Regions from separate parts of the Stenotrophomonas sp. 86428_Sma genome, predicted to be linked through region 2. Evidence: predicted binding sites of a transcription regulator. Region 2 holds the regulator's gene; the other holds the start of a gene.

Region 1 (11,424 bases), 2.1 Mb from region 2:
GTTCGGTTCGAAGGCGAAGCACATGCCGGCCTGCAGGGGCAGTTCGCGCCCGACAGTCGGCAGCGGCGCGATGTGCGCATAGCGCGCGGCCTCCGGCAGCGCTTCGATGCCCGGTGCACGGCCGAAGCCAATCGGTCCATAGGGGTTGAGGCTGTGGACCAACGGATGCACGTGCCAGCCGCCCGCCTCCAGCAGGGGCGCTTCCATCGCGTCGACGACATCGCCGAAGGTATTGCCCACGCGCAGTGCGGACAGGCCTGCTTCGTAGCTGCTGCGGGCGACGGCAGCGGCGCGATGGATGTCGTCGTGCACCTCGCCAATGGCAACCGCGGCCTGATGCTGGGTTTCCATCAGCCCGTACAGTGCGAAGATCTCCGACAGCACCAGGTCACCATCGCGCAGAATGCGCGGCGGCTGCGCACGATACTGCCAGGCGGGTGGTCCCCAGCCCACATACTCGGGACCCGAGCCGAGCAACACCTCGGCGGTATAGCCCCCCAGCGAGAAACAGGCGGCGGTCACTGCGGCAACCAGTTCGGCTTCCGAAACACCGGGGCGAGCAGTGGCACGCAGCGCCTCGCTCATGGATTCACCGATCCAGGCGGCATGCGCAATCAGCGCCAGTTCCTCCTGGCTCTTTACCGAGGCGCGCTGGAAGAACGCACGATATACCGGTACGAATTCCGCGTTCGGCACCGCCGCCTGCATGCCCTGCAGGGTGCGCGCGGGCATCGCGCCGTCGAAGTAGAACGGTGGATAGGGCTCCAGCCCCAGCACGCCGATACGTGCCGTGTGCAGGCCACATTGCTGCAGCCAGCGGCCAACCTCCAGACCGGATTTTCCAACCCACAGCTGTTCGGGTGCGATCCACTGCAGGTCGCCGCGCAGGCAGGCCTGCAGGTGGTCGGCAATCATCAGCGAGGCAAAGGTGAACACCCGTGGCGGCTGGTCGCCGACGAACACCACGATCGAGCCGGGCCGGTCATTGGTGAAGTAGCAGTCCGGCGAGAACCCGGCCGGTGCGGCGGCTTCCCGGTCGCCATGCACAACCAGGGCATCGAGGCGTTCACTGGCCATGAGGTCGCGGGCCAGGGCCCAGCGGCGGTCGCGTTCCATCAGGCTGAGCGGTGCGGGCGGCGTGCGCATGAGGAGTATTCCAGGGGAAGGAGCGCGCAGGCTCGATCACGCAGTTGAATGAATCAACCGCTTGAATCGGCATTGCACGTGCGCTGCTGCGGGGGCAGCTGAAGTCGGCGATTGCGCAGCGTTGTCGATGATCGTGATGGGGCCACCGTTGCTGTTGATAGGATGCGCAACAACGCCACTCGCCTGGCCACGACAGGGACGTAGAACATGAACAGGATTGGACTGATCGCAGTGCTGGCCTGTACCGCTCCCGTCCACGCAGCCAGCCCTCTGTTGTCCGGCAGCTTCGTCCACGTTGGCTACTCGGGCAGCGACGAACAACTGCCGGCCGCGCAGTTGCCGCTGTTCCTGGATGAACTGCAGGACCTGGGCAACGACACGATCATCCTCGGTCAGGTGCGTGCCATCCGTGCCGGCGTGGGCTGCGCCAGCGGCGTGCAGGATTTCGAATGGATTGCCGGCTTTCCCGGCAAGCTCGGCACCGTGCTCGATGCGGCGGCCGCGCGCGGCATGAAGGTCGTGGTCGGCACCACCTACAGCTCGGGGCAGTGCGCCACCTTCTGGCAGGGGCAGAACGCAACGGCCGTGGCACAGGATGCGGCGCAGTCGCTGGCCCAGCTGGGCCAACAGTACGGATCGCATCCGGCGTTCGCGGGCTGGTACATCACCGACGAGCCAGCACAGGTGCCGGCTGATCGCGCGCCGTTCTACCGTGCGATCGTGACGGCGCTCAAAGGCAGTACACCCGCGCGGCCGGTGATGGTGGCCCCCTACCTGGCGTCATCCAGCGTGGGTCCGGCCAGTGTGGGCCGGGCTGCTGCACAGTTCCGTACGGCCACCGGCGTGGATGTGCAGATCTGGCAGGACGGCATCGGCGCCGCCTCGCATGCACGCCTGTTCCAGTGGGATCGCCCAGGTCATTCCACCGAGGCGTATTACGAGGCGCTGTCGGCGGCGCTGGGGGCCAGCGGCCTGTGGGCCGACATCGAACTGTTCAACCATGGCAGTCCCTTGTTCCTGGGAACCGGCAACGGATTGTCCGGTGCCTATCGCTCCGCGTCAGTGCAGCGCATCAACCAGCAGTTGTGGAGCGCGCGTTCGGCCGGCAAGCGCGTTGCCTGGCTCAACCAGTACCACATGTCCGAGGTGGTCGGCCCCGGCCAGGGCTATGCCGAATCTCCGCGGTTGATGAACACCTATCGCGGGCTGTATGGGCTCGGTGCGTCCTACAGTGTCGATCCGGTGCAGACCACCTACAGCTACAGCGTGGCGCCGGATGCAAACTATCCCGACAGCACCGGGCATGAACTGTTCGATCGCCGGGTGGGGGATCCGCGCAACCCGATGGATGCCGGCTGGGTAGGCGTGCATGGCAACGCCAGCATCACCATCGACCTGGGCCAGCGCCGGCGGGTGGACTGGATCGGCCTGCATACGATGACCCGCCCGGCGTGGGGCATCGTCACGCCGACAGCTGTGGAGGTGATGTGTGCCGAGCCGGGCGCCGCTGCGGTGAAGATCGGTGTGCTGTCGGCGCCATTCCCCCAGGCCGGACTGAGCGGTTCGACCGAAGAGGAATACGTGCTGGGCAACGCCGCGCCGCTGGCCGCGCAGTGCCGTACGCTGGAGCTGCGGTTGGCCAATGGCAGCTGGACGTTCCTCAGTGAAATCGAGATGGCGGCCGAGCAGTAAGCGCCTCAGCGTTGGGGCGTGCCACGCAGTCGCTGCGCGAACGGCCGCTGTTCAAGCGCCTGCAGTGCCTCGCGCAGCACCTGCTCCAATGACTGTCCAAGATCGGCATCGAGGCTGCGCGCCGCGCGTGCCGTGGCCTGCCACTGCGCCTGCAGCGCCGGCAACGCCTGCAACGCGCGCGGGCTCAGCTGCAGGATGCGCTCGCGGCTGTCTTCACCGACCGCAGCGTGCAGCCAGCCGTCGCGCACCATTGCTGAAACCGTCTGGCTGAGCGCCGAATGGCTGAGCCCGCAGGCCAGTGCGAGATCCTTGATGCGGCAGGGTCCCTGCGCCATCAGCGTGCGCAGCACCGGGGTGTAGCGCGGCCGGTAGTCCAGCTTCAGGTCGCGGTAGGCCTGCTCGACCGCCGGGTCCAGCTGGTCGAGCAGGGCCCGCAGCAGTGTTCCCAGGGTGGCATGTTGGAGATCCATGGTGGCGATGATATATAAGAGCTTACATATCATCAACGTGGGGTGCGGTCATGGCAGTTTCGTGGATGCTGGGCGCGCTGCTGGCGGCGTCCTGCCCGGCCCAGGACGCGGTGCTGCAGGCGGCGGCCACGGCGATACAGGCGCAGTACCTGGACGTGGCCGAAGGCGCGCACATTGCTGAGGCCGTTCGCGGCTGGTCCACCCAGCAGCGCTATGTGGACAGCTGCGCGGACCCCAAGGCGTTCAGCGCACGCTTGAACCAGGATCTGGACGTGTTCGATGGCCACTTCCATGTCGAGCGGGTGGATGCCCGCGCCGGCCAGGACGACTGGCTGATGGCCTGGCGCGCGGATGCGCGCAGCAATGGTGCGGGCGTGCGCGAGGTGCGGGTGCTGGAAGGCAACATCGGTTACCTGCGCCTGAGCACCTTCTATCCGCTCGATCTGGCCCGGCCGAAGCTGGCTGCTGCCTTCACCCTGCTGGCCGACACCGATGGCCTGGTGCTGGACCTGCGCCAGAACGGTGGTGGCGATGACGGCAGTGCGGACCTGCTGGTGCGGACCCTGCTGGCGGCGGAGATCACCCAGGTGCAGTCACTGCAACGCCGTGGCCAGCGCAGTCCGGTACCGTTGCCACCGGCGAGCCTGGGGCTGTACCTGAAGCCGCTGGTGGTTCTGATCGACCGCCGCACCGGGTCGGCCGCCGAATTCGTCGCGTACTCGCTGCAGGCGCAGGGGCGGGCACGTGTCGTTGGTAGTCGAAGTGGCGGTGCGGCACATATGTTCGATGATCCTGTGCTGCTGCCGGATGGCTATCAGATCAGCATTCCCGACCGGCAGCCGATCAACCTCCGTACCGGAACCAACTGGGAACGCACCGGCGTCACGCCTGATGCAGCAGGCGGTGACGATCCGCTGTTCGTCGCCCGCCAGCTGCTGGCCCGATCGGCATCGCCAGAATGAACGCACAATTGCAACCGCGCCCTATCGCAGACGACATGCAGCGTGCCTAGAATCGATGCATCCCGGTAGTTCCCGGGCGCTTCGAGTGAATGGACTCAATGAAGATTCTGTTGACCGGCAGTTCCGGGCGGATCGGGCGTGCGATCTTCGGCGCGCTGGCGGCGGCCCACGAAGTGGTGGGGCTGGATCGCAGCCCATTCGCCACCACCCGCATCATTGCCGATGTCACCGATCGTCAGGCCGTGAAGCGGGCAGTGCAGGGCGTCGACGCGGTGATCCATACCGCCGCCCTGCACGCACCCCATGTCGGCCTGGTGCCGGATGCGGTATTCCAGCAGATCAATGTGGAGGCGACCGCACACCTGTTGCAGGCTGCCCGCGAGGCCGGTGCACGCCGCTTCGTGCTGACCAGCACCACGGCGCTGTATGGCCATGCGGTGGTGGCGGGCGGTTGCCGCTGGATCGATGAAGATACCGAGCCGCTGCCACGCACCATCTACCATCGCAGCAAGCTGCAGGCCGAGGCGTTGGCTGAAGCCGCTGCGGCGCCGGGCTTCAGCGTGCGCGTGCTGCGCATGGCCCGCTGTTTCCCCGAGCCACCGGAGCGGATGGCGATGTTCCGCCTGCACCGCGGCATCGACGCGCGCGACGTGGCCAGCGCACATGCCGCGCTGCTGCACGATGAGGGCGCTGCCTTCGCACGCTACATTGCCTGCGCACCGACGCCGTTCCTGCGCGAGGATTGCCTGGAACTGGCGACCCAGCCGTGCAGGGTGCTGGCCCGCCGCGCCCCGCAGTTGCTGGCCGAGTTCGAGCGCCGTGGCTGGCCGCTGCCGCTGAGCATTGACCGCGTCTACGACAGTGCACTGATGCGCCGCACATTGGGCTGGCAGCCGCGCTTCGGCCCGGACGACGTGCTGCAGCAGTACGCGGTTGGCAGCATCGAGGTGCTGCCGCGGGCGGAATGGATCAAGGACCGCGTGGCCGAATAGGGCGGCAGCCGGGCGGGTTCCTGACCCGACCCTGAGCAGGTTCAGGAATGTGCAGATGGACCGCCTCAACCTCGTTCGCAGGCGGCCGCTAACCCGGTGCGCTTCCAGCGCCGGGCGTGTCCCGGCGGCCGGTGGCCTGCGCGACGGATCGCGCACCTGCGCGGTGCCCTCGCGGTGCCGGTCGTCCTGAACTGCCTTGCGGATCCTTCCATGCCTTCTCCCCGTTCCGCCGCTGCCCGCCGCCCGGGCAGCATCGCCCACAAGCTGATGCTGGGCACCGCTGCGATCGCGCTGCTGTGCTTCGGCCTGACTGCGTTCCTGATCTACCGCCAGGCCAGCGCCAGCCTGATCGACGCCTCGCGCCAGACCATGGCCAGCGAAGCCACCGCCGAAGCCCGCCAGGTCGCGGCCGATCTGGGCACCGCCTTTGCCAGCAACGACGCCATGGTCGAGGCCGTGCTCGCCCAGCGCGCGCGCGGCGATGTTCCGGACCGTGCCAGCCTGGCTGCCGTGCTGGGCGAGCAGCTGCGCACCCACCCCGAGTGGCTGGGCAAGAGCACCATGTGGGAGGCCGACGCCTTCGATGGCAAGGATGCCGAGTTCGTCAACACTGAAGCGCACGATGCCACCGGTCGTTACATGAGCTACTGGGCCTGGCACGATGGCAAGCCGCAGCAGTCGACGATGACCGACTACACCGAGACGGCCAGTGGCTCCGGTGACTGGTACATGGTGCCCAGCCGCGACAAGCTGGCGAAGGTAAGCGAGCCCTACGCCTACGACATCGGTGGCCAGCAGGTGCTGATGAGCACGCTGAGCACGCCGATCATCGAAAACGGCCGGTTCCTCGGTGTATTTACTGTGGACTTCTCGCTGGCGGCGCTGCAGAAGCACCTGGCCACGCTCAAGCCGATGGGCGCCGGGCGCGTCGAACTGCTCTCGCCGAATGGCGTGGTGCTGGCCTCGGCCAATGCCGCCGAAATCGGCAAGCCACGAGGCGACGCATTGACCCGCAGCATGCTGGCAGACATCGCCGCCGACCGCCGGTTCGAAGCCTTCACTCCGGATGCCGCCGGCAACGTGCGCGTATACGTGCCGCTGCGTGTGGGCGATGCGCCGCAGCGCTTTGCACTGGGTGTGGTGATGCCGCACGCGGTGATCGTGGCCGAGGCGCGCCAGCTGCTGTGGCTGACCCTGCTGGTTGGTGTGGTGGCCGCGCTGACGCTGAGTGCCGGTGTCTATGTGCTGCTGCGCCGGTTGGCGATCCGCCCACTGGCCGAAGCCGTGCGCGTGGCCGGCGATGTCGCCGCGGGCAAGCTGGACAGCACCCTGCCGGCACGCAGCAACGACGAAGTGGGCCGCCTGCTGGACGCGATGCAGGGCATGCGGGGGCAGCTGCAGTCGGTGATGGCGGCGCAGGCGGAAATGGCGCGTCGCCATGACGCCGGTGAAATCAGCTACCGCATGGACGCCTCGGCGTTCCCGGGTGAGTACGGCCGGATGGTGGCTGACAGCAACCAGCTGGTGGCCTCCAGCAACGCCGTCACCCAGCGCCTGGTCGACGTGATGCAGCGCTATGCGGTGGGTGACCTGAGCGTGGACATGGAAGCGCTGCCGGGCGAGAAGGCGGTGTTCACCGCTGCAATGGCCACTACCAAGAGCAACCTGGCGGCGATCAACGATCAGATCCAGCAGCTGGCCGCTGCCGCCGCCGCCGGCGATTTTGCGGTGCGCGGCGACACGCTGCGTTTCGACCACGACTTCCGCCGCATGGTGGAAACCCTCAACACCATGATGCAGGTCAGCGACCACAACCTGGCCGAGCTGTCGACGCTGCTGCGCGCGATTGCCGCAGGCGACCTCAGCGCGCGCATGCAGGGCGACTTCCACGGCGTGTTCGCGGTGATGCGCGACGATGCCAACAGCACCGTGCAGCAGCTGACCCAGATCGTTGGCCAGATCCAGCAGTCGGCGGCCAGCATCCGCCTGGCGGCGGGTGAGATTGCCGCCGGCAACAGTGACCTGTCGCGCCGCACCGAGCAGCAGGCGGCGAACCTGGAAGAGACCGCGGCCTCGATGGAAGAGCTGACCTCCACGGTGCGCCAGAATGCCGACCACGCGCTGCAGGCCAACACCCTGGCCGGCTCCGCAGCGGGCGTGGCCAGCGAAGGCGGGCAGGTGGTCAGCCAGGTGGTGCAGACCATGGAACAGATCGAGGCCTCCTCGCAGCGCATTGCCGAGATCATTTCGGTAATCGATGGCATCGCGTTCCAGACCAACATCCTGGCGTTGAACGCGGCGGTGGAAGCGGCGCGTGCCGGCGAACAGGGCCGCGGATTCGCCGTGGTCGCCAGCGAAGTGCGTGCGCTGGCCCAGCGCTCGGCAGGCGCGGCCAAGGAGATCAAGGAGCTGATCGACGCCTCGGTGGCGCAGGTCGGTGCCGGTGCGCAGCTGGTGCACGGCGCGGGCCGCACCATGCAGGAAATCGTCGGCCAGGTCGGCCGAGTGAACGAGATCATGGCCGAGATCTCGGCAGCCTCGCGCGAGCAGTCGGCGGGCATCGAGCAGGTCAACCAGACCGTGGTGCAGATGGACGAGACCACCCAGCAGAACGCCGCGCTGGTGGAAGAGGCCAGTGCCGCTGCGCGCGCAATGGAAGAACAGGCCGAGCAGCTGGCGGTGGCGGTCTCGCGCTTCCGCCTGCAGGCCGAGCCGGTGGCTACGGTCCGCCGCGCGGCCTGATCCTGTTGCGCGCACATGAAGACGCCCGGCCAAGGCCGGGCGTCTTCATTTCTGCTTGATGCTATGCCAGGCCGGAGTGCGGCGGCAGCATCGCGTCAGAACATGCCTTCGAAGGGATTCCAGCTGGCTTTGCCCTTCACCTGCTCCAGGTAGTAGCTGTAGTTGGTGCTGGCGGCAACCAGGAAGTTCATGGCGATGAACAGCGGGCGCGCGATGATGTCCGGCAGGAACAGGGACACGATGCCCAGCACGAGGCCGATGCCGATCACCACCAGCGCCTTGCGCCACATGCCCAGAATGAACAGGTAGATGAAGCCGAAGAAGAAGGCGAAGAAGTTGATGTTGATCTTGAGGCGGTCGCCGAAGGACAGCGCCTTCCAGGCTTCCTTGAAGCGCGGCTCCTTCGGAGCGCCGTGCTGCTGGAAGAAATTGAAGCGGAACTGCCACTTCGGGCTGAAGCGGGAGAGGTCGACGGTGTTCATTGACGATTACGTCCTTGTAGGAAAACGGTTACATGATACGGGGCCGACGGTTCAGGAAACTACCCTCAACCGTCAAAAATGTGACGCGCCCGGCATGTGCAGGCCTGCGGCGGGGCGCCGCACCGTCACCCATCCGCCTTGTTTTTAGGATAGGGTGCGCAGTTCCGCTGCCGCCCCAGCTGAACCCGGGCGGCGGCGGGATGTCCATGGAGGTTGCATGACCACACCTGCTATACCGGAAAACGCACCGGGACCGGTGCTCCTGCCGACACCTGAAGTGGTGCAGGCACAACAACTGCTCGCACGCCAGCAACTGGCGGTAGCGATGGACCGTGCACGCACGGCCGCTACGCAGAACGCGGCCGCGGCCGCGCTGGAAAGCGAGTAATCCGCAACACCGCCGATCGCGCTGGCGTGCTGCCAGCGCGATCGCGGCGCGCGCCGCCGGTCAGAACCGCGCGGTCATGCTCATGAAGTAGCTGCGCCCGGCCACGAAGTAGTCGGTGGAGCCCTCCGCATACAGCTTCTTGTCGGCCAGGTTGCTGACGCCGCCGCGCAGGGTCAGTACCTCGTTGACGTTCCAGGCTGCGGTCAGGTCATACAGGGTGTAGGCCTTGAGGAAGGTCGTGGCGGTACCGGTCTGCTTGCCGGTGTACTGCGCCGACAGGCTGCTGGAAAACACCGTATTGGGCGTCCAGTCCAGCGACGAATAGCCGGAAAACTCCGGCGTATCGATCAGATTCCTGCCGGTGGTCAGGTTCTTGGCTTCCTTCATCCAGGTGGCCGAGGTGCGCCAGCGCCACTGCTCGCCGAAGCGGACATTGAAGTTGCCTTCCATGCCACTGGTGCGCGCGCGCTGCACGTTGCTCATGCGCGTCCACCAGATGCCGTTGAACTTGCCCAGGGGCGCGTACTCGATCTTGTTCTTGAAGTCGGTATGGAAGTAGGTCAGGCCGGCATCGAACAGGTCATTGTCGAAGCTGATGCCGATCTCTCGGTTGGTGCTGGTTTCCGGGTCCAGGTCCGGGTTGCCGGCCATGTAGCAGCCACCGCGGGTATAGCCCAGCGGGATCAGCGAGGTGCAGCCGCGGCCGCCGGACTGGGTGGCCGCGCTGGGCGAATTCTCGGTCAGGCTGGGCGCGCGGAAGCCCTTGGAGACGCCACCGCGGATCGTCCACTGTTCGGCCGGGTGCCAGACCAGGTACGCACGCGGGCTGACGTGGCTGCCGAACTTCTCATGGTGATCCAGGCGTGCGCCCACGGTCAGCGCCAGCGTGCGGTGCAGCTTCAGTTCGTCCTCGACAAACAATGCCCAGGTAACCACTTCCAGGTTGGAGCCGCTGACGGCATTGCCGGCATAGTCGATCGGCGCGCGGCCGATGGTATCGGTATTGGTCAGTTCCTGGCGCTTCCACTGGCCACCGACGGCGAACTGGTGTTCAACGCCCAGGGTGAACGGCGTGGTCAGGCTGCCTTCGATGATGGTATCGGTGGCCTCGGAGCGGCCGGTGGCACCGATGTCGTTCTTGTACTCGGTCCAGTACGCGCTGAGCTTCGAGTTGCCGAAGCTCCACTTGCCATCGTGGTTGAGTGCCAGCGAGCTGCGCTTGAGTTCGCTGGCACCCCAGGCGCCTTCGTCCTGCTTTTCCAGCGAGGCGTCGATGAAGGCCTGCTGCACGCCGTGGCCGGCTTCCAGCGACAGTTCCTGCGCATCGCTGAGCTTCCACTGCAGCAGCGCGTCGACATTGCGGTCCTTCTCGCCGGCGTAGGCATTGCCATAGACACCACCGTTGGAGCGGTCCGAGTCGCGGCGCATGCTGTTGGCACCGATGCGCAGGCCGAAGCGCTCGCCGAGCGGGCCGGAGAACGTCGCACCGATCTGCTGGGTATCACCGCGCTTGCCATCACCCGGGCGGGTATAGCTGTGGGTGGCGCTGCCGTTCCAGTCATCACCGATGCGCTTGGTGATGATGTTGATCACGCCGCCCATGGCGTCGGAGCCGTACAGTGACGACATTGGTCCGCGCACCACCTCGATCCGTTCGATCTGGTCGGGCGAGATCCAGTTCAGATCCTGGCGGCCGAGGTCGGGACGGTAGTTGGTCGAGGCCGAGCTGCCCATGCGCTTGCCGTCCACCAGCACCAGCGTGTAATTGGACGGCATGCCACGCAGCTTGATCTTGGACTGCTCGCCGACCGCGCTGAGGCCACCGGTCACGCCCGGCACGCGGCTGAGCAGGGTGGCCAGGTCGTGCACCGGCTGGCGCTCGATGTCCTCACGGCTGATCACGCTGATGCTGGCCGGTGCATCCTTGATCCATTGCTGGTTGCCCGAGGCGGTGACCACCACGGTATCCAGATCCTTGGTGGAGGCATCGGCGCTGGCCTCTGCGGCGGCCAGGCCGGGCAGGGCCAGCAGGCAGGCGGTGGCCAGAGCGCAGGCCAGGCGGGTGCGCGGCAGGCGCGCGGAAGGGGTACGGAACGACAGGGACATGACGGCTTCCATCGGAGGAGGGGGACCCGGTGGAAGCAGCAGGCGCACGCAGACAGCAGGCAGCCCCCTTCCATGGGTCGTTGGGCGCTGGGTGGGAACCGGCGCAGCTGGGTGGGTCTCGGCCGTGCGGAAGACGGTGACCTGCCTGGTTAATGAAATGATAACCGTTCGCGTTTGTTACGATCCAGTACCTGGGGCGACCAAGTGACATCCGTTCCCCTGCCCCGGCACTCGCCTGCTGTTTGCTGAATGGGGATAAATCCCGGCGTAGACCTTCGCACTCGGCTTACATCCGGCGCCCTAGACTGAGCCGCATTTTCGATTCCGCCCCGTTGGAGATCGTGTGGGTTCCGGTAGTGACAGACAGCGACTGCGTGGCGTGACGCCGACGCAGCCAGGACAAGTGCGGGCGCCGGGAAAGCGCGCCGGGAACCTTGGTGCATG
Region 2 (11,424 bases):
GCTGACTGCCGCCGTGCGCACCGCACTGGGTCGTTTCATCGTGCAGGAGATCGCCGGAATGTCGGCGGAGCTGCCGGTGTTCACGCTCAACCCACAATTGGAACGTGTCTTGCAGGAGTCCACGCAGGGCAACGGCGCCGCGCTGGAACCCGGACTCTCTGAGCGACTGCACCAGAGCCTGGCCGAATGCGTCAGCAAGCAGGAAGCCCGCAACGAGCCCGCGGTCGTGCTGGTACCTGGCCCGGTGCGTGCCGCGCTGGCCCGCCTGGTCCGCCACAGCGTTCCGTCGCTGTCGGTCCTGGCCTACAGCGAGGTGCCGGAGGACAAGCGCCTGAAGCTGGTCGGAACGATCAGCTGACGCCGCCCTCCGATGCGCCAGAAAACAGACACCACTTTCGAACCAACGCAACAGACAGATACCAAGGGGAACCCGCACCGTGCAGACCACCGACCACCCGAGTTCTCCGACCGCCACCCCGCCGTCTTCGTCCCGTGACCACAGCATGAAAATCAAACGATTCGTCGCCGCCGACATGCGCTCGGCCATGAACCTGGTGCGCAAGGAACATGGTCCTGACGCCGTGATCCTGTCCAACCGCCGGATCGAGGAAGGCATCGAGATCGTCGCCGCCGCCAACTACGACGAGAGCGCCGTGCAGCGTGCACTGGAAGCCTCGCGTCGTGACATCGCTCCGCCGCCGGCGCCGAAGCCGCGCACCGCCGCCGACGCGGTGATCGCCGCGGTCACCCGCCGCCGCAGCAATACCCCGGCACCGGAACCGGTGGCCGCAACCACCTCGGCCGTGGCTGCCCTCGCCCGCGCTGCGGTCGGCGCCACCGGCCGCACCCTGGACAGCGCCGACGAGATCGTGCCGACCCGCGGCAGCACCGGCTTCGCCGCCACCCTGGCACGCGCCGCCGTCAACGAACCGGCGCTGCCGGATCAGATCTTCGCTCCGTTCGCCGAAGCCATCGTCGCACCGGCGCCCAGCACCGCCGCACCGGCCAACCGCGCCCGCTTCCAGATCGACCCGCCGCACGAGACGCATCACGAAAGCGCGGCGTCGGCCGTGCAGCCGCCGCCGCTGCCGACCGCTGCCGTGACCGAAGCGCAACCCGGGATCGTCGCCAGCGAACCGGCACCGGTCGAAGCCAGCGACGAAACCGGCGCTGCCCCCGTGCTGGCCCCAGCCCCGGCACTGACCCTGGTGGCCCAGGACGACGCCGAGATCCGCCAGCTGCGCCAGGAAGTGGCCGGCATGCGCCATGTGATCGAGCGCGAGATGAACCGCTTCACCGACGAGCGCCTGCGCGGCTGCCCGGTGCGCGCCACCGCGCTGGACCTGATGGACGAGTATGGCTTCGATGCCGGCCTCGCCCGCGACGTGGCCATGCAGATCCCGCTGGAGACCGAGGCCCATCGAGGCCGCGGCCTGATGCTGGGGCTGATTTCGCGCAAGCTGCCGATCGCCCCGGTCGACCCGCTGGAAGAAGGTGGCGTGATCGCCCTGGTCGGCCCGACCGGCGCTGGCAAGACCACCACCATCGCCAAGCTGGCCTCGCGCTTCGCCGAGAAGCACGCGCCGCGTGACGTGGCCCTGGTCACCACCGACACCACCCGCATCGGTGCCCGCGAGCAGCTGTACGGCTACGGCCGCCAGCTCGGCATCGCGGTGCACGAGGCCAACAGCGGCACCGACCTGGACCAGCTGCTGGAACGCCTGAAGGACTACAAGCTGGTGCTGATCGACACCGCCGGCCTGGGCCCGCGCGACCGCGCCCTGGCCGCCCAGCTGCAGTGGCTGCGTGCCGCGCGCCAGGTCCGCACCCTGCTGGTGCTGCCGGCCAACACCAGCTTCGGCGACATGGACGAGGTGGTCCGCCGCTTCGGCGCCGCCAACCTGCAGGGCTTGGTACTGAGCAAGCTGGACGAGACCGGCCGCTTCGGCAACGCCCTGTCGGTGGCCGTGGATCATGCCCTGCCGATCACCTGGGTGACCGATGGCCAGGACGTCCCGGAGGACCTGCACCGGGCCAGTGCAGCCAATCTTGTACTTCGCCTTGAAGATTTGCGCCGCGCGGCCGATATGCCCTGCAACCCGGAGTTGAACCATGCCGTCGCGTGAGTACGCCAAGCTGACCAAGACCTTCCCGCTGTCGGCCACCCGCAGCGAGCCGCTCGGCCCTGTGCGCACCATTGCGGTCACTGGCGGCAAGGGCGGCGTGGGCAAGACGAATGTGTCGGCCAACCTGGCCGTGGCACTGGCTGGCATGGGCAAGCGCACGCTGCTGCTGGACGCCGACCTCGGCCTGGCCAACATCGACGTGATCCTGGGCCTGAACCCCACCTTTACACTGGCCGACCTGGTCGCCGGCCGCTGCACGCTGGATGACGTCATCGTCGAAGGCCCGAACGGCGTGCTGGTGGTCCCGGCCGCATCCGGCCGCCGCCACATGGCCGAGCTGGCCCCGGCCGAGCACGTTGGCCTGGTCAACGTGTTCTCCGAGCTGGAGCGCGAGCTGGACATCATGGTGGTGGACACTGCCGCGGGCATCACCGATGGCGTGCTGACCTTCTGCCAGGCCGCACAGGACACCGTGGTGGTGGTCTGTGACGAGCCGGCCTCGATCACCGACGCCTACGCACTGATCAAGGTGCTGTCGCGCGAGCGTGGCGTGGACCGCATCCAGGTGGTGGCCAACATGGTGCGCGACCCCAACGAGGGCCGCGTGCTGTACGAAAAGCTGACCCGCGTCTGCGAGAAGTTCCTTGCCGATGTCTCGCTGAACTACCTGGGCTGCGTGCCGCAGGACGATTGGCTGCGCCTGTCGGTGCAGCGCCAGCAGCCGGTGGTGAAGGCCTATCCGTCCAGCCCGGCGGCGCTGGCGATCACCGAGATCGCGCGCCGTACCGCGCGCTGGCAGGCGCCGACCGAACCGCGTGGCGGCGTCGAGTTCTTCCTCGAACGCATCCTCAAGCAGCGTGGGGTGACGGCATGAAAGGCGCAGCCCAGTACAGGGAAGTGCAGCGCTCGGCGGCGAACGAAGTCATCGCCCAGCATTCGGACCTGGTGCGGCGCATCGCCCACCACCTGGCCGCGCGCCTCCCGGCCAGCGTCGAGGTCGACGACCTGATCCAGGCCGGCATGATGGGCCTGATCGAAGCCTCGCGCAGCTATGACGCCGACCAGGGTGCTTCTTTCGAGACCTACGCCTCGATCCGCATCCGTGGTTCGATGATCGACGAGATCCGCCGTGGTGACTGGGTCCCGCGCTCGGTGCACCGCCGTGCACGTGATGCCGCCGCCACCATCCGCCGCCTGGAACAGAGCAGTGGCCGTGCCGCCAGCGCCACTGAAGTGGCCGCCGCGATGGAGATGCCGCTGCCCGAGTACCTGCGGCTGATGGAAGACGCTGCACGTGGCCAGGTGCTGAGCCTGGAATCGCGCATCGAGGACCAGGGCGAGCTGGACACCGTCGCCCAGGGCGGGCCGACCCCGCAGCAGGTACTGGAGCGCGGCGAGTTCGGTCGCGAGCTGGGCAAGGCCATCGGCCACCTGCCCGAGCGCGAACAACTGGTGCTCTCGCTGTACTACGAGCAGGAACTGAACCTGAAGGAGATCGGCGCGGTGCTCGGCGTGAGCGAGTCGCGGGTCTGCCAGATCCACGGCCAGGCGGTACTGCGCCTGCGTGGCCGGCTGAAGCTGTTCGAGGCTGCCGACGCAGGCCTCGAAGAATGAACATCCCCGAGGCGGCTGCCCCCGGCCGTCCGGAATGAACAACAAAGGAATTCTGCTTTGAACAAGAACATGCGCATCCTGATCGTCGACGACTTCTCGACCATGCGTCGAATCGTCAAGAACCTGCTGGGCGATCTGGGCTTCACCAATACCGCCGAAGCCGAGGACGGGCATGCCGCGCTGTCGCTGCTGCAGAGCCAGCCGTTCGATTTCGTGGTCACCGACTGGAACATGCCGGTGATGACCGGCATCGAGCTGCTCAAGGCGATCCGTGCCGATGCCAAGCTGAAGACCCTGCCGGTGCTGATGGTCACGGCAGAAGCCAAGCGCGAGCAGATCATCGAAGCCGCCCAGAGCGGTGTGAACGGCTACATCATCAAGCCGTTCACCGCGCAGACGCTGGAAGAGAAGCTCGGCAAGATCTTCGAACGCCTGGCGGCCAGCGTCTGATGGATACCACGGTCGACAAGAACGCCCTCGCCCTGCGCCTGCAGGAGGCTCTGGACGCGCTCGAATCCGGTGACGAGGCCGCCTGGCGGCAGCGCATCGACGGGCTGGTCGCGCTGCGCACGCAGCCGATGATGAGCGGCCTCTCGCGGCTGGCCCGCGAGCTGGGACAGGCGCTGGGCGAACTGCCGACCGTGCCGAGCGAAGCCGGCGAACTGGACGACGCCTGCGCGCGACTGGACCACGTGGTGGCGATGACCGAACAGGCCACGCACCGCACCCTGGACCTGGCCGAGGAATGCCGCAGCCTGACCGAACAGCTGCGCGCCGAAGGCCTGCAGCCGGGCCAGGACGCGCAGCTCGAGCGCATCCGCCACAACCTGACCGAGATCGCCCTGACCCAGAGCTACCAGGACCTGACCGGGCAGATCATCCGTCGCGTGGTCGGCATCGTCCGCCGCGTGCACGAAGGCTTCGGCGCGCTCGGCCTGCCGCCGGAACAGCATCGCACCGACCCGGAACTGGCCGGGCCGGCACTGAAGGGACTGGACCGCCACGCGGTCTCGCAGAACGACGCCGACGACCTGTTGTCGGATCTGGGGCTGTAAGCATGAGCGCGGTATCCGACGACATCACTGCCGATTTCATCATCGAGGCGCAGGAGATCCTGGATCGCCTCGGCGAACAGCTGGTGTCGCTGGAGCAGGCACCGCAGGACAGCGACCAGCTCAACGCGGTGTTCCGCGGCTACCACACGCTCAAGGGCGGCGCCGGCTTCCTCGGCGTCACCGCCATGGTAGAGCTGTGCCATGCCGCTGAAGAGGCGCTGGGCGCCGCACGTGCCGGCCAGGCCGTGCTGCAGGCCCACCACTTCGACGCGGCCCAGCAATCGCTGGACTACCTGCAGTCGATGCTGGACGCGGTTTCCTCCGGCACCGAGCCGGGCTATGCGCCGCCGGACCTGATCGCACAGTTCGACGTGCACGGCGGTGCCGTGGCTGCACCCGCCGCCGCAGCAGCACCCACCGCGGGTGGCAGCGACCTGATCACCGACGACGAATTCGAGGCTCTGCTCGACCAGCTGCATGGTGGCAACGCGCCGACCGCGGTCGCGCCAGCGAAGAAGGCCGACGACGGACTGATCAGCGAAGACGAGTTCGAAGCCCTGCTCGACCAGCTGCACGGTGGCGCGGCACCGGGCACCAAGCCTGCGGCCGTGGTGGCACCGGCACCGATCGCAGCGCCGCGCCCGGTCGCCGCACCGGCACCGGCGGCGAAGCCGGCCGCCAAGCCGCTGGCCGAGGCCGAACATACCGTGCGCGTGGACACCAAGCGCCTGGACGCGATCGTCAACCTGATCGGCGAACTGGTGCTGTCACGCAATCGGCTCAAGACCCTGCGTGCACGCCTGCGCGATGAAGAGCTGGACCGGGCCGTGTCCACTCTGGATATCGCCACCGCCCGCCTGCAGTCGGCAGTGATGCGCACCCGCATGCAGCCGGTGGGCAAGGTGTTCTCGCGCTTCCCCAAGGTTGCCCGCGACGTCGCCCGCTCGCTGAAGAAGGAAGTGGACCTGGAACTGATCGGCGCCGAGACCGAGCTCGACCGCAACCTGGTCGAAGCGCTGGCCGACCCGCTGGTGCACCTGGTCCGCAACGCCATCGACCATGGCGTGGAAATGCCCGACCTGCGCGAGGCACAGGGCAAGCCACGGATGGGCCATGTGCGCCTGTCGGCACAGCAGGAAGGCGACTACGTCAGCATCGAGGTGCAGGACGATGGCGCCGGCATCGACCCGGAAAAGCTGCGTGCCAAGGCGCGCGAGAAGGGCCTGATCGATCCGGAAGCCGCCGCCCGCCTGAGCAGCGAGGAGTGCCTGCACCTGGTGTTCCTGCCCGGCTTCTCGACCAAGCAGCAGGTCACCGACATCTCCGGTCGTGGCGTCGGCATGGACGTGGTGCAGTCACGCATCCGCGAACTGAGCGGCCAGATCCAGATCCAGTCGGAACTGGGCCGTGGCAGCCGCTTCCTGATCCGCGTGCCGCTGACCCTGGCGATCCTGCCGACCCTGCTGGTGCAGGCCGGCGAGGACGTCTATGCGCTGCCGCTGGCCCGCGTGATGGAAGTGCTGCACGCGCCGCGCACCTCGCTGGGCTGGTTCGATGGCCGTGCCGTGCTCGACCGCCGCTCGCACACGCTGCCGCTGGTCGATCTGCGCCAGTGGCTGGATGTGACGCCGGCCGCCTCGCCGCTGCTGACCATCGTGGTGCTGCAGGCTGGCGAAGCGCGCTTCGGGCTGGTCGTGGACCAGGTACGCGGGCGTGAGGAAGTGGTCATCAAGCCGCTGCCGAAAGCGCTGCGCGGCCTGCGCGGTTATGCCGGTGCAACCTTGATCGGCGATGGTCGCATGGCGCTGATCCTGGACGTGGACGGGCTGCGATGAACCCCGCCGGGCCATGCCCGGCGCCCCGAAAACTGTGACTACCGTCTGTACGCGATCTACCGGTGTCTCAAGTCCCATTCATACACGCCGATACCGGAACCATGGATAGACTCAGCCTCATTGGACTCTTTCTCGCCCTGGCCTCGCTGGTCGGCGGCAGCATCCTCAAGGGCGCCGGCCTGGCGTCGTTGTGGTCGCCTGCGGCGTTCGTGATCGTCATCGTCGGCACCGTCGCCGCGATCCTGCTGCACACCTCGCCGGCGGTGTTCAAGCATGCCTTCAAGATCGTGCGCTGGGTCGTGCGCCCGCCGCACAGCGATCGCCGCGAACTGATCCAGCAGATCGTCGAGTGGAGCAACATCGCCCGCCGCCAGGGCCTGCTGGGCCTGGAATCGCAGGTGGAAGCGCAGCAGGACCCATTCCTGCGCAAGGGCCTGCAGCTGCTGGTGGACGGCGTCGAGCCCGAATCGATGCGGCACATGCTGGAAATCGAACTGGGCAGCCAGGAACACCAGGACCAGGCCGGTGCCAAGGTCTTCGAAGCGATGGGCATCTATGCACCGACGCTGGGCATCATCGGTGCCGTGCTTGGCCTGATCGCGGTGATGAAGAACCTGGCCGACCCGAGCAAGCTTGGCCACGGCATCGCCGCAGCGTTCACCGCCACCATCTACGGCATCGCCTCGGCCAACCTGCTGTTCCTGCCGGTGGCCGCCAAGCTCAAGAGTGTGATCTCGCACAACACCCGCGACCGCGAAATGGTAATCGAAGGCCTGATCTCGATCGCCCAGGGCGAAAACCCGCGCAACATCGAAACCAACCTCTCCGGCTTCCTGCACTGACATGGCCCGCCGCAAGCACCACGAAGAACACGCCAACCACGAAGCATGGGCGATCCCCTATGCCGACCTGATGACGCTGCTGCTCGCCTTCTTCGTGGTCATGTACGCGATTTCCTCGGTGAACGAAGGCAAGTACCGGATCATGGCCGACGCGCTGACCGATGCCTTCGGGGGCGCGCCGCGCACGATCAATCCGGTACAGGTCGGCAACAAGCAGGTGCAGGGTGGCGGCTGGGACAGCCCTTCGGTGATCAAGTCCGGCACCAAGATCGGGCCCTCGGCGCCTGCGCCGTCGCACGACCCGACCCTGCTGCCGTCGATGGCCTCGCAGATGCGCATGCCTGTTTCGGTGCACAACCAGGAGCAGATCGCGCGCGCCGAGCGCCAGCTCAACAGCATCGCCGACCGCCTGACCGCCGCGCTCGCGCCGCTGATCGACCGCGGCATGATCAGCGTGCGCCGCACCGAGCTGTGGATCGAAGTCGAGATCAACAGCGACATCCTGTTCCCCACCGGCTCGGCGGCGCTGGACGTGCATGCGCGGCAGACCCTGGCCAGCCTGGCCGAGGTCCTGCGCGACGTACCCAACAGCGTGCGCGTGGAAGGCCACACCGACAACGTACCGATCGCCACCGCCACCTTCCCGTCGAACTGGGAACTGTCGGCCGGGCGCGCGGCCAGCGTGGTGCACCTGTTCGCCGACCAGGGCGTGCAGCCGTCGCGGCTGGCGATGGTCGGCTACGGCCAGTTCCGCCCGCGCGAAGAGAACGACAGCGCGCAGGGCCGCAACCGCAACCGCCGGGTGATGGTCATCATCCTGGCAGACACCTCGCACTCGGTGGACCCGCTCGGCCAGCGCCTGAACGCAGCCACCGGTGCCACCCGGAACACCGATACCGAACAAGCCGCGGCAACTCCGGCTACCGCCCCCACCTCCCCCATCGCACCGGTGAAGTTGCCGCCGGTGCCGGCTGGCAGCCGCGTCGGCGCCGCCGTTCCCCCGGCAATGAAGGAGTAATCCGATGCGCATCTGGGCAGTCGCCAACCAGAAGGGCGGAGTCGGCAAGACCACCACCACCCTCGCCCTCGGCCGCGGACTGGCCGCACTTGGCCATCGCGTGCTGTTGATCGACCTCGATCCGCACGCCTCGCTCAGCCGCGCGTTCGGCGTACCGGTGGACCCGCCGCCGGCTGGCGTGCTGGAGCTGTTCGGCGCCCCGCCCGCCGATCTTTCCAGCCTGTGCCATGCCAGCAGCATCCATGGCCTGGACTATGTCTGCGCACAGTCCGCGCTGGCCACGCTGGAACGCCGCAGCGCCAACCAGCCCGGCCTTGGCCTGGCACTGCAGAATGCGCTTGCGCGCCACCAGGGCCAGCACGACTACATCCTGCTGGACTGCGCGCCCACCCTCGGCCTGTTGATGATCAATGCGCTGGCCGCAGCCGATCGCCTGATCATCCCCACCCAGGCCGAGCCGCTGGCCCTGCATGGCCTGGACGGCATGGTCCGCACCGGCGAGATGGTCGAACGCTCGCGCCGCCGCCCGCTGCCGATCTCGATCCTGCCGACCCTGTTCGATCGACGCACCCGCGCCGGCAACGAGTCGCTGCGGACCATGCAGGACCGTCATGGCGCGCGCGTATGGGAAGACGCGATCCCGATCGATACCCGCATCAGCAATGCCGCCGGCCTGACCCTGCCGAGCGTTGGTGAGGATTACCCGGGCCGCGGCCTGGCCGCCTATCGCCGCGCGCTGAACTGGATCCTCGGCGAGGATGCCCGCGCCCTGGAGCAGGCCGCATGAACAGCACCGGTGTACTGGACGACTACCTGGACGAACTGCTGGGCGAAGCGATCGCCGCGGCACCACCGGCTGCACCGCCGCCGGCGAGCGACGAAGCGTCCCCGGCAATTGCAGCCGACGCCGAACGCGAGCCGACCTGGGATGACCTACCGGCCGAGGTGATCTACGAAACCGAGACCGTCGCCGCTGCGCCTGCCGTCGACAACGCCGCACTCGAAGCCGCCTTCGACGCGGCCGCAACGGCTGAGCGCGAACCCACCTGGGACGATCTGCCCGCCGAAGTGATCTACGAAACGGAGACTGTTGCTGCTGCAGCGGCAGAGGACGACGCAGCACTGGAGGCCGCCTTCGAGGCCGCCGCGATGCCTGTCGTCGCCCCCGAGCGCGAACCGACCTGGGATGACCTGCCTGACGAGGTGATCCACGAGACGGCCCCTGCTCCCGCCACCGCCAAGTCTGGCCCGGAACCTACATGGGACGACCTGCCGGACGAAGTGATCTACGAGACCGATCCGGCCGACAGCCATCGACTCGCCCACACCGACAGCCCCGGCCTGGAGGCCGCGTTCGAGGCCGCTGCCGGCGGCGAGGACGTTCCTGCGCCACCAGCGGCCGTGGTCGCAGCACCCGCTCCAGTTGCACACACCGGTGCCGCGCCGCCACCGCGCGTGGCCGTGGACGCGCCAGCAGGCAACCGCCCGAGCAGCTGGCAGGAGCTGCAGGCACAGGCACATCGGCCCGCCAGCAGCCCGCATCCGCAGAACCGACGCGCCGGCGAGCGCACCTCGCGCTGGCTGCGCCTGCGCTGCGGCACCCAGGCCTATGCACTGGAACTGCTGAAAGTGCAGGAAGTGGTGCTGCCAGTGCCGCTGCTGCCCTTGCGCGGCACTGCGCCGGCCATGCTGGGCATCATGAACCTGCGTGGCCAGGTGGTACCGGTGATGGACCTCGGCCTGCACCTGGGCGCCGCGGCCGCCGAAGACGACTCACAGACCCGCATCGTGGTGCTGGAAGAAGACGGCGAGACCATCGGCCTGCGCGTGTCGGCAGTGGAAGATGTCGCCAACCTCACCGACTCGCAGATCGAGCCGCCCGATACCGCGCGCATCTGCCAGATCTCCAACGACCTGTTCCGTGGCGTCGCCCGGGTCAGCCAGCGCCCGATGATCCTGCTGGATGCCACCCGGCTGTTGAGTTGAACGAAAAAAGGGGACGGAGGGGATTAAGTCGCAATCGACCAGGCTCTCCCGCAGCCACCCTCGGCAACGGCGACCACGCAGTGGGGACGTAAGGTATTGATCCAACGGATCAATGCCTTGCGTCCCCGACAGGCACCGCATCGGCGCAAAGCGCCGAGCCAGTTGCGACTTAATCCCCTCCGTCCCCTTTTCAACAGCGCCCGCATCGACGCACCGCGTCGATTCCCCTAAAGAACCCCACCGGGGTGCCGTTATGGATCACGGAACCGTTTGTCCGGAGCAACGATGAGCACTGTCGAACTGGGTGGGGATCTCGGCATCGAGAGCACCACCGAGCTCAAGAACCGCCTCGCCCCGCTGGTGGCGCAGGCAGGCGAGCTGACCCTGGATGCCAGCCAGGTCGCCCGCATCCACACGGCCGCCGTGCAGGTGCTGTGTGCGTTCGTGCAGGCCCGCCGCGAGGCAGGCCTCGGCACCGGCTTCCACGGTTGCACTGCAACCTTCCGTGACGCCGCGCGCCTGCTGGGCGTCACCCAGGCCCTGGGCCTGGACGTAACCCATGACAACCTGAAATCTGTGGAGAACGCTGCATGAGCGCACGTATCTTGGTGGTGGACGATTCGGCGTCAATGCGCCAGATGGTGTCCTTCGCCCTCACCTCGGCCGGTTTTGCCGTCGAAGAAGCTGAAGACGGCGCGGTCGCGCTCGGTCGCGCCAAGGGCCAGCGCTTCAATGCGGTAGTCACCGACGTCAACATGCCGAACATGGACGGCATCGCGCTGATCCGCGAACTGCGCCAGCTGCCGGACTACAAGTTCACGCCGCTGCTGATGCTGACCACCGAATCGGCCGCCGACAAGAAGTCCGAAGGCAAGGCCGCCGGTGCCACCGGCTGGCTGGTCAAGCCGTTCAATCCGGAACAGCTGGTCGCCACCGTGCAGAAAGTGC

What was found. The regulator FliA, encoded in region 2, starts transcription of late flagellar genes. The targets are predictions, from matches to a motif close to TAAAGTTTNNCNNNCNNNGGCCGATAA.
Region 1: a site for FliA is predicted at 5,328-5,354, ahead of ACZK3J_RS19965 (methyl-accepting chemotaxis protein). Genes of this name have one in related genera too.

The regions. Positions count from the first base shown of each region.
Region 1 is NZ_CM151156.1:4,345,926-4,357,349, reverse strand. It holds gene ACZK3J_RS19990 (M24 family metallopeptidase) at 1-1,146, opposite strand, end outside; gene ACZK3J_RS19985 (DUF4434 domain-containing protein) at 1,354-2,838, shown strand; gene ACZK3J_RS19980 (MarR family winged helix-turn-helix transcriptional regulator) at 2,844-3,308, opposite strand; gene ACZK3J_RS19975 (S41 family peptidase) at 3,359-4,270, shown strand; gene ACZK3J_RS19970 (NAD-dependent epimerase/dehydratase family protein) at 4,369-5,262, shown strand; gene ACZK3J_RS19965 (methyl-accepting chemotaxis protein) at 5,473-8,004, shown strand; gene ACZK3J_RS19960 (DUF2628 domain-containing protein) at 8,100-8,486, opposite strand; gene ACZK3J_RS19955 (hypothetical protein) at 8,704-8,874, shown strand; gene ACZK3J_RS19950 (TonB-dependent receptor domain-containing protein) at 8,935-10,980, opposite strand.
Region 2 is NZ_CM151156.1:2,255,722-2,267,145, reverse strand. It holds gene flhA (flagellar biosynthesis protein FlhA) at 1-358, shown strand, start outside; gene flhF (flagellar biosynthesis GTPase FlhF) at 504-2,126, shown strand; gene ACZK3J_RS10415 (MinD/ParA family ATP-binding protein) at 2,113-3,000, shown strand; gene ACZK3J_RS10410 (RNA polymerase sigma factor FliA) at 2,997-3,740, shown strand; gene cheY (chemotaxis response regulator CheY) at 3,798-4,190, shown strand; gene ACZK3J_RS10400 (protein phosphatase CheZ) at 4,190-4,795, shown strand; gene ACZK3J_RS10395 (chemotaxis protein CheA) at 4,798-6,630, shown strand; gene ACZK3J_RS10390 (flagellar motor protein) at 6,732-7,472, shown strand; gene motD (flagellar motor protein MotD) at 7,474-8,490, shown strand; gene ACZK3J_RS10380 (ParA family protein) at 8,495-9,277, shown strand; gene ACZK3J_RS10375 (chemotaxis protein CheW) at 9,274-10,476, shown strand; gene ACZK3J_RS10370 (STAS domain-containing protein) at 10,762-11,070, shown strand; gene ACZK3J_RS10365 (response regulator) at 11,067-11,424, shown strand, end outside.